Regions from separate parts of the Sphingosinicella xenopeptidilytica genome, predicted to be linked through region 1. Evidence: predicted binding sites of a transcription regulator. Region 1 holds the regulator's gene; each other region holds the start of a gene.

Evidence for each region. Region 1 encodes LexA, which represses DNA repair genes until DNA is damaged. Its sites were predicted from a motif close to GTTCCNCNCTTGTTCT; they were not measured.
Region 2: a site for LexA is predicted at 2,201-2,216, ahead of rmuC (DNA recombination protein RmuC). Genes of this name have one in related genera too.
Region 3: a site for LexA is predicted at 1,871-1,886, ahead of radA (DNA repair protein RadA). Genes of this name have one in related genera too.
Region 4: a site for LexA is predicted at 2,711-2,726, ahead of uvrA (excinuclease ABC subunit UvrA). Genes of this name have one in related genera too.

The regions. Positions count from the first base shown of each region.
Region 1 covers NZ_JBHTIK010000015.1:106,357-110,423, reverse strand. Annotated here, with positions in the region: gene trpC (indole-3-glycerol phosphate synthase TrpC) at 1-46, shown strand, start outside; gene moaC (cyclic pyranopterin monophosphate synthase MoaC) at 50-526, shown strand; gene ACFQ00_RS17290 (molybdopterin molybdotransferase MoeA) at 520-1,710, shown strand; gene lexA (transcriptional repressor LexA) at 1,785-2,444, shown strand; gene dmeF (CDF family Co(II)/Ni(II) efflux transporter DmeF) at 2,448-3,377, opposite strand; gene ACFQ00_RS17275 (metal/formaldehyde-sensitive transcriptional repressor) at 3,391-3,672, opposite strand; gene ACFQ00_RS17270 (ComEC/Rec2 family competence protein) at 3,689-4,067, opposite strand, start outside.
Region 2 covers NZ_JBHTIK010000007.1:60,467-64,533, reverse strand. Annotated here, with positions in the region: gene ACFQ00_RS12455 (TrmH family RNA methyltransferase) at 1-796, shown strand, start outside; gene rmuC (DNA recombination protein RmuC) at 797-2,182, opposite strand; gene ACFQ00_RS12445 (SMP-30/gluconolactonase/LRE family protein) at 2,306-3,223, shown strand; gene ACFQ00_RS12440 (ABC transporter permease) at 3,216-4,067, shown strand, end outside.
Region 3 covers NZ_JBHTIK010000002.1:309,561-313,627, forward strand. Annotated here, with positions in the region: gene ACFQ00_RS04360 (MlaE family ABC transporter permease) at 1-725, opposite strand, end outside; gene alr (alanine racemase) at 722-1,744, opposite strand; gene radA (DNA repair protein RadA) at 1,903-3,288, shown strand; gene ACFQ00_RS04375 (CvpA family protein) at 3,306-3,941, shown strand; gene cysS (cysteine--tRNA ligase) at 3,984-4,067, shown strand, end outside.
Region 4 covers NZ_JBHTIK010000015.1:682,346-686,412, reverse strand. Annotated here, with positions in the region: gene uvrA (excinuclease ABC subunit UvrA) at 1-2,697, opposite strand, end outside; gene ACFQ00_RS19930 (PEP-CTERM sorting domain-containing protein) at 2,851-3,528, opposite strand; gene ACFQ00_RS19925 (sulfite exporter TauE/SafE family protein) at 3,679-4,067, opposite strand, start outside.

The sequences.
Region 1 (4,067 bases):
GCAGGATGACGTCACCGCTGCGACGAAGCGGCTGCTGGAGGGCTGATTCATGGCGCTCACTCACCTCGACGAGGCCGGCAAGGCCCGCATGGTCGATATCTCGGGCAAGGCGGTGACGGCGCGCACAGCGATCGCCGAAGGCCGCATCACCATGTCCGCCGAGGCGCTCACGGCCGTCCGCGACGCCAGCGCGGCGAAGGGCGACGTGCTCGCCGTGGCGCGCATCGCGGGCATAACGGCCGCGAAAAAGACCGCCGACCTCATTCCGCTCTGCCACCCGCTGCCGCTCACCAGCGTCGCTGTGGATTTTGGGCTGGAGGACGACGGTGTGCGCGTGGAGGCGACAGCCTCGACGACGTGGGGCACGGGCGTTGAAATGGAAGCGATGACAGCGGCTTCCGTTGCGCTGCTGACGATCTACGACATGGTGAAAGCCGTGGACAAGGCGATGGTCATCTCGGGCGTGCGCCTGCTGAAGAAGACCGGCGGCAAGTCTGGCGACTGGATCGCCCCCAGCGGATGCTGAGCTACGAGGAAGCGCTAGCGCGGCTGCTCGCGGCCTGCGGGCCGGTTCCTCCCGTAGACCTTCCGCTCGCCGAGGCTGCGAGCCTGACGCTTGCCGGAGACCTCGCCGCGCGGTTGACGCAGCCGCCCTTCCCGGCCTCCGCGATGGACGGCTACGCAGTCCGCTGGGCCGATATGCCGGGACCTTGGCGTGTCGTCGGTGAAAGCGCGGCAGGCCGTGGCTTTGCCGGAAAGGTTCGCGCGGGCGAAACAGCCCGGATCTTCACGGGCGCGCCCTTGCCCGAAGGCGCCGACACGGTGATCGTGCAGGAAGAGGTGTGCCGCGAAGGCGATCTGCTGACACTGACGGGCGAAGGCCCGCCACACACGGGCGCGCACGTCCGCAAGGCGGGCAAGGATTTCAGCGCGGGCGAACGGCTGATCGCGGCGGGAACGCGGCTTAGCCCGCAGCATCTCGGTCTTGCCGCCGCATCCGGGCACGGCAGCCTTGCGGTACGGCGCCCGCGCGTCGCGGTCATCGCCACAGGAGACGAGTTGGTGCCGCCCGGCGAGACACCGCAAGCGGACCAGATCGTCAGCTCGAACGGCGTGATGCTTGCGGCGTTGTTTCGCGCCGCGGGCGCGGAAGCCTGCGACCTCGGCATCTTCCCCGACAATCTTGACGCCATCGGCAAGGGGCTGAAGGCCGCAAGCGATGCCGACCTCGTCGTCACCATTGGCGGCGCCTCGGTCGGCGACCACGATCTGGTGCAGGCGGCTCTGCAAGACGCTGGCGCGGCGCTCGATTTCTGGAAAGTCGCGATCAAGCCGGGCAAGCCGCTGATCGCCGGGTCGCTTGGGCGTGCGCGCGTGCTCGGGCTGCCGGGAAACCCGGTCTCCGCCCTCGTCTGCGCCGTGCTGTTCGCGCTGCCGATGCTCGCGCGCATGGCGGGACGCACGAACACCGACCCGACGATTACGGCGCGGCTGCTCGCCCCCCTGCCCGCGAACGGCAACCGCCGCGATCACCTGCGCGCGCGGCTGACGGCGGACGGCGTGCGCGCGTTCGATGCGCAGGATTCCTCCATGCTGGGCGTGCTCGCCGGTGCGAACGCGCTCATCATCCGCCCCGTGGGCGCTCCCGCAACGGCAGCAGGGGCTGATGTTCCCGTGCTCGCGCTTGACAGGATTTTCGTCACCCCCTAAATGTTCTCCATTCGTTCACGAAAAGCGGAACATCTTGTGGAACGAGTCGCGAAACACGGAAGGGCGGACCGGACATGCTGACACGCAAGCAACACGAACTGCTGATGTTCATCAACGATCGGCTGCAGGCCGGCGGTGTCTCACCCTCATTCGAGGAAATGAAGGAAGCGCTCGACCTCAAGTCGAAGTCCGGCGTGCACCGGCTGGTGAACGCGCTCGAGGAGCGGCAGTTCATCCGACGCCTGGCGAACCGCGCACGCGCACTCGAAGTGCTGCGCCTCCCCGAAACCGGCACGACGGCGAAGGCCCCTGCCCGGCAGACGCCGATCATCGCGGCGGCGAACGATGACGTCATCGAGCTTCCGCTGCATGGAAAAATCGCCGCGGGTATGCCGATCGAAGCGCTGCAAAGCGATCGTACGCTTTCCGTGCCCGCCGCGCTCCTCGGCGGTGCGGGCGATCATTTCGCGCTGGAGGTTTCCGGCGACTCCATGATCGAGGCGGGCATCCTCGACGGCGATTATGCGCTCGTCCAGAAATGCGACACGGCACGCGACGGCGAGATCGTCGTGGCGCTGGTCGATGAAGACGAGGCGACGCTCAAGTACCTCCGCCGCGACAAGGGCGAAATCCGCCTCGACCCCGCGAACAGCGCCTACACCGCGCAGCGCTATGCGCCGAACCGCGTACGCGTGCAGGGCAAACTCGTAGGGCTGCTGCGCCGATACAACTGAGGTTTACCGCGCCTCGACCGTGAGGTGCGCGAGTTCGTGCACCGGGTGCAGGCGCTCGCGGGCGGTTTCGGCCGGGATGCCAGTTACGGAAACGATCGCGGCGTGAACACCGGGGCCGACCTGCCAGACGTGAAGATCGCGGATGCGGGCATCCCCCGTTTCCACGCATTCGCGGATTTCCGCGACGAGATGCGGATCGGCGGCATCGAGCAGCACCGCTGAGGTGTCGCGCATCAACGACCATGACCAGCGCGCGATGACGATGGCGCCCACGATGCCCATGGCCGGATCGAGCCAGACCCAGCCGCCGTATCGGCCCGCAAGCAGCGCAGCGATTGCAAGCACCGACGTCAGCGCATCGGCAAGCACGTGCAGATAGGCGGCGCGCAGATTGTTATCGTCGTGGTGATGGCCGTGATGATCATGATGATGGTCATGGTCATGGTCATGGCCATGCCCGTGTCCATGATGGTGGCCACCCGACAGCAGCGCCGCACTGACGAGGTTGACGGCAAGACCGATGACGGCAACGAGTGTCGCATCCCCGAACGCGACCGTGACCGGGCTGGCGAGCCGGAGCGCAGACTCGACTGCGATGCCGAGCGCGATCACCCCCAGCACCAGTGCCGAGGCGAAGCCCGCGAGGTCGCCGACCTTGCCGGTGCCGAACGAATAGCGGGGATTACCGACATTGCGTCGCGCGTACGCATAGGCAACGGCGGCGATGCCGAGCGCGCCTGCGTGCGTCGCCATGTGGAACCCGTCCGCGAGCAGCGCCATCGAACCCGTCGCATAGCCGGCGATGATCTCGCCGACCATCATCAGTGCCGTCAGCAGCACCACCCAGCGCGTTCGCCGCGCGTTCGCGTCATGGCCCGCGCCCAGAAAATCATGGGAATGGCTGCCATCGGCCGCACCGTGAAAACCGTTCAATTCCGCCTCCTGCTCAGCGCATGTGCCGTTTGAGCACTGTGGCGAGTTCGTCCGCCCCCGCCGTGCGTTCGGCATCGCTCAGCCCCGGCGCGGCGACGTGCGCGCGCAGGTGATCCTCAACGAGTTCATCCATGAGCCCAGCCACGGCGCCGCGTACGGCGGCGGCGAGATGCAGCGTTTCGCTGCACGGCGCTTCGCTGGTGATCGCCCGCTCGATTGCAGCGACCTGACCGGCGATGCGGCGGATACGGGCAACAAGGCGATCCTTGCGTTCGGTTTCCTGAAGATGTGCCATACCATAGGGGGGTATCCTATATTGGCACGTGGCGCAACATGCTCCTGCTTTCCGGCGCCAGGCTGTGCCGCGCCCAGGGATGCGCACCGTCCTCCGCGGCGACACTGCGGATACGCGGCCCTTCGAGCCAGATCGACAGCGCGCCGGTTTCTGCGAGCTTTGCGCGGTCGAGCTTCAGCCAGCGCGGCGCACACCAATATGGCAGGCGGCGGTCGCTGACGACGATGTCGGCGGCGGCACAGGCGGGTTCGAATGCGGCGCGATCGATGAGAAGGCCGGAACGCGTGGCGAGCAGCGTCCATGCACGGTCGCCCGCCATGACACGGGCGGTGCAGGCATCGGTCGTGCAGCGCGCGTCCGGCAGTGTTTCGAGATTGCTGCTCGCGGCTTCTCCC
Region 2 (4,067 bases), on a different contig from region 1:
CCGCCGCATCACCAGCTTTTCCAACGAGACGATCAAACGCATCCGGTCGCTGGAACAGAAGAAATTCCGCCGCATAGAGAACCGCTTCATGGCGGAGGGAATGCGGATCGTCGCCGAGGCGGCGGAGGCGGGGCGCATCGCCGAAACGCTCGTTTTCGCGGAGGACCTCGCGGAGCACGCGCTGCTCCGGCGGCTCATCGCCCAGTGCGAGACGGCGGGCGGCGAGGCGATCGAGGTGCCGCGCGAGATCCTTCACAAGATCACCGGCAAGGACAATCCGCAGGCGCTCGTCGGCGTGTTTCCGATCCCCGAGGCGCGACTAGAAGACCTCGACCGGAATTCCTCAGACGTCTGGACCGTGTGCCAGTCGCTGAAAGACCCCGGCAACCTCGGCACGATCCTGCGCACGAACGATGCGGTGGGCGCGGGCGGGCTGATCCTGCTCGACCAGAGCTGCGACCCATGGTCCGTCGAGGCCGTGCGCGCCTCGATGGGAGCGCTGTTCACGCAGCCGATCGTGCAGACGACCGGCACGGCGTTCTTCGAATGGCTGCGCTCCGGCCCCGCTATGCTCGTCGGCACCAGCCTGCGCACGGACCACGACTATCAGGACGTCCGCTACGAAGCGCCGACCTTCATCCTGATGGGCAACGAGCAGCACGGCCTGCCGGAGGGCTACGAAGCCGCCTGTGACGTGCTGGTGAAGATCCCGATGCGCGGCAAGGCTGATTCGCTGAACGTCGCCGTCAGCTGCGCGGTGATGCTCTACGAAGTGCTGAACCAGCGGCGGCGATGATCACTCCGCCGCGAGCTTGGTAAGCGGCCGCGGCTCGCCGGTGACGCGCGGCAGTTCCTCCACGGTTTTGGACGGTGCGGCGATGGCATGCTCGCGCAGCCGATGCGCCGAGGTCATCACCTGGCTTTCTAGGCTGCCGACCATCTTGTTGTACGCCGTATTCGCCGCTTCGAGATTCCGGCCGACCTTCGCGACATGCTCGCCCATCGTCGCCAGCCGGTCGTAGAGCTGCTTGCCGAGCTCGGCGATGGCGCGCGCGTCGGCGCTTGCCCGCTCCTGCTGCCACACCATCGCCACGGTGCGCGCAATCGCGATGAGGTTGGTGGGCGAGGCGAGCAGCACGCGGCGCTGGAACGCTGTTTCGAACAGCTCCTGATCCGCCTCCAGCGCGGCGGCGAGGAAGTTCTCCCCCGGCACGAACATGATGACGAAATCGAGCGTGTCGCCGAACTGCTCGGAATAGCTCTTCTTCCCCAGTGCATCGACATGGACGCGCAGGTTGCGGGCGTGCGCGAGAAGATGCGCGCGCCGCGCGTCCTCGTCCGGCGCGTCGAGCGCGTCCTGATAGGAATTGAGCGAGCACTTGGCGTCGATCACCAGCACGCGCTCGCCGGGCAGATGCACCACGGCATCGGGGCGCTGACGTCCGTCTTCCGTTTCCACCGAAACCTCCTCGGCAAAATCGACGTGCGGCGACAGGCCGGCCATTTCGAGCACACGGCGCAGCTGATGTTCGCCCCAGCGCCCACGCGCCTTGGGCGCGCTGCGGAGCGCATTGACGAGCTTCGCCGCCTCACCCGAAACGCGTTCCTGTCCCTGCTTCACCTCGGCGATCGCATTGTGGATGGCGCCGTAGGCGGTCGCCCGCGCCTCTTCGATCTGGCCGAGCTTCTGCTCGTACTTCGCCAGCGTGTCGCGCATCGGCTGAATGAGCTTGTCCATCTCGGCGCGGTTCTTCTGAAGCCCCTCTCCGGCCGCCTCGCGGTGCCGCTTCAGCGTCTCCTCGGCAAGCTTCACGAACGTCTCGTGACTCTTCGAAAGCGATGCGCTGGCGAGCGTGTCGAAGCGCTGCTGCAGGTCCGCTTCGCGTTCGGCGAAGGCCCGCTCGCGTTCGTCGGCGCGGCTTTTCAGCTCGGCGAGCGCGACACTGTCTTTCCTGAGTTCAGCAATCTCGGCCGTTAGCCCGTCCACGGCCGCCGCGCGCTGCTCGGCGAGCGCCTTGTCGGTGCGCAGCGCTGCCACCGCATCCGCCAGCCCGTCCCGCTCGGCGCGCAGCGAATCGCGTTCGGTGCGCAGCGCCGCCTTGTCGCGCGCCCAGAGCAGCCAGCCGAGGCCGCAGCCGACGGCCAGCATCGCAAGGCTGACAATCAGGGCGAGAGGGGTCATGCGGCGCGCCTTCGGACGTGAACAGATAGGGAACTGCATTGCTAGCGCAATTGCTCCCCGGACGCAAAGACCTTGCATCGAAAGCGCTTTGGCGGACAGGATGCAGCGGGAGGACGGAGCGGAATGAGCGCAGTCGAAATCGTCGCCGAGGGCCTAGAGTTTCCCGAAGGGCCGGTGTGGATGCAGGACGGCAGCGTTATCGTCGTCGAGATCGCGGCGGGCCGCATCACGCGCGTGCTGCCGGACGGCCGCACCGAGGTGATCGCCACGCCGGGCGGCGGACCCAACGGTGCCGCAATCGGCCCGGACGGCGCGCTCTACGTGTGCAACAACGGCGGCTTCGAGTGGATGCGCCAGGACGGGCTGCTGATCCCCGGCCACATCGCCGCCGATTACACGACCGGACGCATCGAGCGGATCGACCTTTCGACCGGAAAGGTCGAGCGGCTCTATGCCGAGTGCGACGGCCGCGCCCTCTCCGGCCCGAACGATATCGTGTTCGACGCGGATGGCGGTTTCTGGTTCACCGACCTCGGCAAGATTCGCGAGCACGCCACCGACCACGGCGGGCTCTACTATGCGAAGGCCGACGGCTCCCGCATCCGCTGCGCCGTCTACGGCCCGAACATGAACGGCGTCGGTCTCTCGCCCGATGGACGCACCGTGTATACGGCGCTCACCATGGAGCGGACCGTGCTTGCCTTCGACATCACCGGCCCCGGCGAGGTCGCGCCCTCGCCGCTCGACGCGCTGCCGGGACGGGTCGTAACGGCGTTCGGTGGGCACACCCTCCTCGATTCGCTGGCGATCGACGCCGACGGCAACATCTGCGTGGCGACGCTCGTCGCGCAGCCCGGCATCACCTCCGTCGATCCCGCCACGGGCGCGCAGACTTGGCGGGACTTCCCCGACCTGCTTTCCACCAACATCTGCTTCGGCGGCGCGGACATGCAGGATGCGTGGGTGACGCTGTCCTCCACCGGCCGGCTCGCGAAAACGCGCTGGGACCGGCCCGGCCTGAGACTTGCGCACTATGGCTGAGGCGGAGGCCCCCGCGGAGGGCCGGATCAGCGAGAGCGAGACGGACGAAGGGCGCACGGTACACCTCTCCGGCCGCATGACGATCCGCTTCATCGACCCGATCTCGCAGCGTCTGCGCGCGCTTGAAGCCGATCCCGAGCCGCTTACCGTCGATCTCGCCGACATCGAGCGCATCGACACGGCGGGCGCGTGGGTGCTCTATCGCACGCGCACGGCGCGCGAGGCCGCGGGCCTCCCCTTCCGGCTGACGGGCGCAAGCGACAAGGCCGAAGAGCTGATCGAGCAGATCTGCTCGCATACCCAGCCGACCAAGATCCGGCCAGACCCGCTGCCGGGCTTCATCCGCACGCTGGAAAAGCTCGGCGCTTGGATCACCTTCGCGGCGACGACATTCGGCGGTTTCCTCGCCTTCCTCGGCCTCACGCTCGTTTCGCTCGGCAAGGTGATCGCGGCACGGCGGGCCTTCCGGTGGCGCGCGTTCATCAACCAGTTCGAGGCGGTGGGCGTCGCCTCGCTCGGCATTATCGGGCTGATGAGCTTCCTTGTCGGCATCGTCGTCGCGCAGCAGGGCGCGGTGCAGCTGCGCCAGTTCGGCGCCGACGTGTTCGTCATCAATCTCGTCGGGCGCATCACCTTCCGCGAGCTTGGCGTGCTGATGACCGCGATCATGGTCGCGGGCCGCTCGGGCAGCGCATTCGCCGCGCAGATCGGCTCGATGAAGCTTGCCGAGGAGGTGGACGCGATGCGCACGATCGGTATGCCGCCGATCGAGGTGCTGGTGATCCCCCGCCTGCTCGCCGCCGTGCTCGCGATGCCGCTTCTCGCCTTCTACGGGTCGATGCTC
Region 3 (4,067 bases), on a different contig from region 1:
CTGACCACCGCGTTCGTCGTCGAGCGGCCGACGCCCGCCGCGCCGCCCATGCTGCGGAAGCCGTGGTAGCAGCCCATCATCGCGATGATGAAGCCGAACACCGCCGCCTTCACGAGGCTCGACGAGACGTCGTCCCACTCGAGATACTGGCGCGTCGTGGCGAGGTAGGAGGTGACGTTGAAGCCGAGGCGCTGCGTGCCGATCAGGAAGCCGCCCATCACGCCGAGCGCGTTCGAGACGAGCACGAGGAGCGGCAGCACGATCACGGCGGCAATGAGCCGCGGTGCGATCAGATACTGGAACGGATCGGTGCGCAGCGTCGTAAGCGCATCGATCTGCTCGGTGACGCGCATCGTGCCGAGTTCGGCCGCCATCGCGGAGGAGACGCGCCCCGCCACCATCAGCCCGCCGAGCACCGGGCCGAGTTCGCGCACGATGGCGATGACGGTGACGGCGGGCACCGTGCTTTCCGCGTTGAAGCGGCTGCCGCCGACGAAAATCTGCTGCGCGAGCGCCGCACCGGTGAAAACGGCGGTGAGGCCGACGACCGGCAGCGAGAACCAGCCGATGATCAGCATCTGCTCGATGAGGCGGCCGAAATAATAAGGCGGACGTACGGCGGCGCCGAGTGCGCGCAGCGTGAACAGCGCGACCCGCCCGATGCTGGCGAGTGCGCCGAGCGTGGCGCGGCCCGGGCGGGCGAAGAAGTTGACGAGTGCGTTCATGTGTAGACGCGCTCATAGCGGGCGCCGAGCCCAGTCAGCAACTCATACTCGGAAATCCCGGACTGCGCGGCGGCTTCGGCGAGGTTGTAGGGGATGTCCACCCAGTCTCCGGGTGCGACCGCATGGGTGTCCGTGATGTCGATGATGATCATGTCCATCGACACGCGCCCCACGACCGGCGCCCGCTTGCCGCCGACAAGGGCCGCACCTGTGTTGGAAAAGCCCCTCAGATACCCGTCCGCATAGCCCAGGTTGAGCACGGCGAGGCGGCTGTCGCGCGGCGCTGTCCACGTCGCGCCGTAGCCTGCGGCGTCCCCGGCGGGCACGTCGCGGCACTGGATGACGCGCGCGGTGGGAAACACGACCTGGTGCAACCCCGCGCTGCCGCCATAAAGCCCGATGCCGGGGCGCACATGGCCGAAGGCGTAGTCGAGCCCAAGGAAGATGCCCGCGGTGTTCGCAAGCGCGCCGCGTATGCCGAGCGCTACGACCACCTCTTCAAAGCGATCGCGCTGCAGCCCGTTCAGCGGATGCTCCGGCGTGTCGGCGCAGGCGAGGTGTGAGTGAACAGTGTCCACATCCATCCCCGCGAACATTTCGGTGCAGAAGCCGCGCCAATCGAAGCCGAGGCGGTTCATGCCGGTGTCCACCATGATGTCGCAGCGCCGACCCTGGCCGTGCGCGCGCCACAGCGCCACCTGCTCCGGGCTGCCGAGCACGGGGTCCGCGTCGATGGAGAGCGCGGCGGGGAGATCGGCGGCATCGATGCCGTGCAGCACCTTCACGCGCAGGTCGGGCGCGCGTCCCGCAAGCGCCGCGGCCTCCTGCCAGTTGGAGACATAGACCGTCCGGCAGCCTTCGACATAAAGCCGGTCCGTCACGGCCTTCGCGCCGAGGCCGTAGCCGTTCGCCTTTACGGCGGCGCCCGTATCCACGCCCGCGAGCGCGCGGAGTTGCCTCCAGTTGGCGGCAAGTGCGTCGAGGTCGATGCGGAGGCGGAGAGGAGACGGCGGGATCATGTGTGAGGACGGATAGCGGGGGCAGGCGGGATGCGCAAATGCCTGTTGGGGGTGCCGGGTATCCCCTCTCCCCAACCCTCTCCCCGGCGGGGAGAGGGAGTTGTGTTTCGTGTGGGCGATCGATATGTTCTTTTTATGTTCTTGATCTTGGGTGTTGAATGGCGCGGCTGAAAACCCAGTTTGTCTGTCAGGCGTGCGGCGCGGTGAGCCCGCGCTGGGCGGGGCAGTGCGGCGAGTGCAAGGAGTGGAACAGTATCGTCGAGGATGCGGGCGCGGTGGTGACGCCGTTCTCGGCGAAGCAATCGCTTTCGCGCGGCGGTGCGGCGTTTCGCCTGCAATCGCTGGATGAGGATACGCCGCTGCCGCCGAGGCTGCCGACGGGTATCGCGGAACTCGACCGCACGCTCGGCGGCGGCGTGGTGCCGGGCAGCGCGATCCTGATCGGCGGCGATCCGGGCATCGGCAAATCGACGCTGCTTTTGCAGGTGGCGGGCAAGATGGCGATGGCGGGGCGGCGCATCGTGTACCTCTCGGGCGAGGAGGCGGCGGATCAGGTGCGGCTGCGCGCGCAGCGGCTGGGGCTCGGCAAGGCCGACGTGGCGCTCGCCAGCGTTACCTCGGTGCGCGATATATTGACCACGCTCGCGGAGCGGACCGCGCCCGATCTCCTCATCATCGATTCGATCCAGACCATGCATTCGGACATGCTGGAGGGCGCGCCGGGCACGGTGAGCCAGGTGCGCGCCGCCGCGCAGGAGCTGATCCGCTATGCGAAGTCCGAAGGCGCGGCGGTGGTGCTTGTCGGGCATGTGACGAAGGACGGGCAGATCGCGGGGCCGCGCGTGCTCGAACACATGGTCGATACCGTGCTCTATTTCGAAGGCGAGCGCTCGCACCAGTACCGCATCCTCCGCGCCGTGAAGAACCGCTTCGGCGGCACCGACGAGATCGGTGTGTTCGCGATGGGCGCGCTCGGCCTCGAAGAGGTCTCGAACCCGTCGTCGCTGTTCCTCACGCAGCGCGAGGCGCCGGTGCCGGGATCGGTGGTGTTCCCCGCGATCGAGGGCACGCGGCCGGTGATGGTGGAGGTGCAGGCGCTCGTCGTGCGCCTGCCTTCGGGCGCGACGCCGCGCCGCGCGGTGGTCGGCTGGGATTCGGGGCGGCTCGCGATGATCCTTGCGGTGCTGGAGGCGCGCTGCGGGCTCAATTTCTCGACGTGCGAGGTTTATCTCAACATCGCGGGAGGCCTGCGTGTGTCGGACCCGGCGGCGGACCTTGCCGTTGCCGCCGCGCTCGCCTCGGCAATGGCGGAGCGGCCGATCCGGCTCGATACGGTGGCGCTCGGCGAAATCGCGCTTTCGGGCGAGGTTCGCGCCGCGCCGCACCTCGGGCTCCGGCTCAAGGAAGCGCAGAAGCTCGGCTTCGAGCGCGCCTTCCTGCCGGGCGGCGCGACCGCAAAGGGAGACGGCGTGCCCAATGGTATGAAAGCCACAGGCTTCAAACATTTGTCGGGGCTTGTTGACCACCTCTGCGGCTCCGATTAGGGCCGCGAAATATGGACATGACCGGGTTCGACATCGTCGTTCTGCTCATCGTGGGCGCGCTTGCCGCGCTCGGCGCGATCCGGGGTTTCGTCACCGAGATTCTCACGCTGCTCGCATGGGTCGCGGCGGTCGTGGCGCTCAAGCTCTTCTACCCGGCGGGCAAGCTGATCGCGGCGGGAATGGTCGGCAGCGAGGTCGCGGCGGCGGCGATCGCCTTCCTCGTCATCTTCTTCGGCACCTTCTTCATCTTCCGCCTCGTCGGGCGGCTGCTCGGCGATCGCACCAAGCGCTCGGTCATCGGGCCGATCGACCGCGTGCTCGGGCTCGGCTTCGGCGCCGTGAAGGGGCTCATCGTCGTCAGCCTCGTCTTTCTCGTCGTCACGCGCGGCCACGCGCTCATCTGGGGCGGGAACGAGAAGCTGCCGGAATGGCTGCTCGCCGCGAAAACGGAGCCGCTGCTCGACATCACCAGCCGCGCGATCATCGACTATGCCGAAGACCGGCAGGAGGGGCTGGGGCTCGGCGACGACAGGCCGCGCACCGCCCCCGAAGATCAGCACTACAGCGATACGAGTGGTGGCGAGGGCTACACCCACGAAGAGCGCGACGCGCTCGACGATCTGTTGGACGATTCGAGCGGCACCGAGATTTAGCCGGAGTTTCCTTCGCGCCGGATTCGCGCTAGGGGCGCGGCCATGACCGAAATTCGCCTCTACAACACGCTGACGCGCCAGAAGGACGTCTTCACACCCGCCGATCCGAACCGGGTGACGATGTAT
Region 4 (4,067 bases), 580 kb from region 1:
GACCTCCAGGTTGTGCTCGATGACGACGATGCTGTTGCCCTGCTCGACGAGCGCGTGCAGCACCTCGAGAAGCTTGCGCACGTCCTCGAAATGGAGGCCGGTCGTCGGCTCGTCGAGGATGTAGAGCGTCTTGCCCGTGGAGCGGCGCGAGAGTTCCTTCGCGAGCTTCACGCGCTGCGCCTCGCCGCCCGAAAGCGTCGTCGCCTGCTGGCCGACGTGGATGTAGCCGAGGCCGACTTCGACGAGCATACTCATCTTGTCGCGGATCGACGGCACGGCCTTGAAGAATTCGGCGGCGTCCTCCACCGTCATGTCGAGCACGTCGGCGATCGACTTGCCCTTGAACTTCACCTCCAGCGTTTCGCGGTTGTAGCGCTTGCCCTTGCAGACGTCGCACGTGACGTAGACGTCGGGCAGGAAGTGCATCTCGATCTTGAGCATTCCGTCGCCCTTGCACGCCTCGCAGCGGCCGCCCTTGACGTTGAAGCTGAACCGGCCGGGCTTGTAGCCGCGCGCCTTCGATTCCGGGAGTTCGGCGAACCAGTCGCGGATGTTGGTGAAGGCGCCCGTGTACGTGGCGGGGTTCGAACGCGGCGTGCGGCCGATGGGCGACTGGTCGATGTCGATGACCTTGTCGAGATGTTCGAGGCCCTTGATGTCATCAACCTGCGCCGAGACGAGGCGCGCGCCGTTCAGCGCCCGCGCGGCGGCGGCGTAGAGCGTGTCGATCGTGAAGGTCGATTTGCCCGAGCCCGAGACGCCGGTGATGCAGGTGAAGGTGCCGAGCGGGATCGAGACGTTGATGTCCTTGAGGTTGTTCGCGCGCGCGCCCTTCACGGTGAGCTTTTTGCCGTTGCCCTTGCGGCGCACCTCCGGCACCGGCACGGCGCGGCGGCCGGAGAGATAATCGCCGGTGAGGCTGTTCGGGTTGGCGAGGATGTCGGCGAGCGTGCCCTCCGCGACGACCTGCCCGCCGTGCGCGCCCGCGCCGGGACCCATGTCGATGACGTGGTCGGCAGTGCGGATCGCGTCTTCGTCATGCTCGACGACGAGCACGGTGTTGCCGAGATCGCGCAGGCGCTTCAGCGTTTCGAGCAGGCGGTCGTTGTCGCGCTGGTGGAGGCCGATCGAGGGCTCGTCGAGCACGTAGAGCACGCCGGAAAGGCCGCTGCCGATCTGGCTCGCGAGGCGGATGCGCTGCGACTCGCCGCCGGAGAGCGTGCCCGACTTGCGATCAAGATTGAGGTATTCGAGGCCGACGTTGTCGAGGAAGCCGAGGCGCTCGACGATCTCTTTCAGGATGCGTTCGGCGATCTGCTTCTGCTGATCATTGAGATGGGCGGGGAGGCCCTTCGCCCAGCGGAAGGCATCACCGACCGGGCGTCGGACGGCGTCGGCGATCGTCTCGCCGGCGATCTTCACGGCGAGCGCTTCGGGCTTCAGGCGGGCGCCGTTGCAGGTTTCGCAGGGCGCGGCGGACTGGAAGCGCGAAAGCTCGTCGCGCATCCACTGGCTGTCCGTCTCGCGCCAGCGGCGATCGAGATTGTTGACGACGCCCTCGAACGGCTTCTTGACCTCGTAGGTCTTGCGGCCGTCCTCGAAGCGGAGCGTGATCGGAACGCCGCCGGTGCCGTTCAGCACGACGTCCTGGATTTCCTCGGGCAGCTCGTTCCACGGCGTGCGCAGCGAGAAGTCATAGGCGCGCGCGACGGAGCGGAGCACCTGCATATAATAAGGTGAGGGCGGGTTGGACTTCGCCCACGGCACCACCGCGCCCTGCTCGATGCTGAGGTTCTGGTTCGGGACGACGAGTTCGGGATCGAAGTAGAGCCGCTCGCCGAGGCCGTCGCAGGCGGGGCAGGCGCCGTGCGGCGAGTTGAATGAGAACAGGCGCGGCTCGATTTCCGGGATCGTGAAGCCGGAGACGGGGCAGGCGAACTTCTGCGAGAACAGGATGCGCTCGCCTCCGCCTTTCTTGGCATCGACGAGCTCGACCACCGCAAGACCTTCGGCGAGGCCGAGCGCGGTTTCGAAACTGTCCGCGAGGCGGGTTTCAAGGCCGGCCTTCACGACGAGGCGGTCCACGACCACGTCGATGTCGTGCTTGTATTTCTTGTCGAGCGCGGGGGCCTCTTCAATGGGGTAGACGGTGCCGTCGATCTTGACGCGCTGGAAGCCGGTGCGCCGCCACTCGGCGATTTCCTTGCGGTACTCACCTTTGCGTCCGCGCACGACGGGCGCGAGCAGCATGAGGCGCGTGCCTTCGGGCATCGCCATCACGCGGTCGACCATCTGGCTGACCTGCTGCGCGGCGATCGGTTCGCCGGTGGCGGGCGAATAGGGGATGCCGACGCGCGCCCACAGGAGCCGCATGTAGTCGTAGATCTCGGTGACGGTGGCGACCGTGGAGCGCGGGTTCTTCGAGGTGGTCTTCTGCTCGATGGAGATGGCGGGGGAGAGACCGTCGATATGATCGATGTCGGGCTTCTGCATCAGTTCGAGGAACTGCCGCGCGTAGGCGGAGAGCGACTCGACATAGCGGCGCTGGCCTTCCGCGTAGATCGTGTCGAAGGCGAGGGACGACTTGCCGGAGCCGGACAGGCCCGTGACCACCGTCAGCGTTTCGCGCGGAATATCGAGGCTGATGTTCTTGAGGTTGTGCTCACGCGCGCCGCGGATCGAAATGTGGGTCAGCATAAGGAGGGCTGTCGTTTCCTGTTTGTTCCGGTCGGACACTAGCCGCAAAACGGCGCCGGGGGAAGACAGCAGATGGGGGCAGCAGGCGCGCTTGGCAAGGACGCCAGACGGCGGACCGGGCTCGGGCGCCGATCCGCCGTTTCGGGCAACAGGTCAGGCGGATTTGCGGCGGCGCAGGCCGACGGCGGCCGCGCCGAGGCCGAACAGTGCCAGCGTGGCGGGCTCGGGAACCTCGGTGCCGTATGGTGTCACTGTGAGGCTGTCGAAGTTGAAGTTGAAGCTGACGGCGCCCGCGGGCGGCGCGCCCGTGCCGCGATTGACGAACAGCGAGAAGTTTTTCTGGCCGGTGAAGATCGCCGGATCGAACACGCCGGGCAGGTCCGAGGTCGAGAGCGCGGAGAAGGGGCCGGACAGGCCGATCGTCACCTGGAACTGGACGGTGCCGGCGGGCTCGCCCGTCGTCTGGGCCGGCGTGAGGAAGATGTTGTTGAACGACAGGCGATCCTGCCCGACGGTGAACTGATCGGAGACCTGCATCGAGCCGAGGTTGCCGTTCGCGGTGCCGCCGATGCCGCTGCCGAGATCGAAGCCGATCTCCTTGATGGCGCCCGCGTAATTGTAGGCCGAGCGCGTCGCGTTGACGACGAAGGGCGTGCCGGCGGTCTCGTCGTCGTAGATCACGTAGCCGCTGATCGTCGGTACGGCGGTGCCGAACACGTTGGGCGCGGCGGGGCTGGAGTTGGTGCCCGTGAAGCTGACCTTGACGAGACCGGCCTGCGCGCCGGTGGAAACGAGCATCGCCATCGCGGCGGCGGAAAGGAAGTGACGCATCGCAAATGTCCCCGTTGCGGCCGACGCGCCGGAGGGCGGTCGGCGGTTGTCGATGGGTCTTTGTTAACCATCGGGTGCGTCGGGGGGATGACGAGGGGGTAACGATTGGGTGACGCCCGCAGGATGGGGTGCTTCGCTTGCCTTCGTACTTTAACGGACGACGCGCAGCGCCATTTCGAGGCCGAGCAACAAAAGACCCACGAGGAAGACGCGGCGGAAGACAGGCGGGCTGATCCGGGCGCGGATGAGCTGACCCGCGGCCATGCCAAGCAGCGCGGGGATGATGGCCAGCGTGGACATCAGCATGTCGCCTTTCGGCACTGCGCCATGCCAGAGCAACCCTGCGGCAAGCGCGATCGTGGAGACGGTGAACGAGAGGCCGAGCGCCTGCACGAGGTCGTCCTTCTCGAAACCCAGCGCCTGGAGATAGGGCACAGCGGGGATGACGAAGACACCGGTTCCACCTGTGACGATGCCGGTGATCAGGCCGATGAGGGGAGAAGCCCAGCGCTCACTGCCCGTCGAAACCCGCAGCGGAC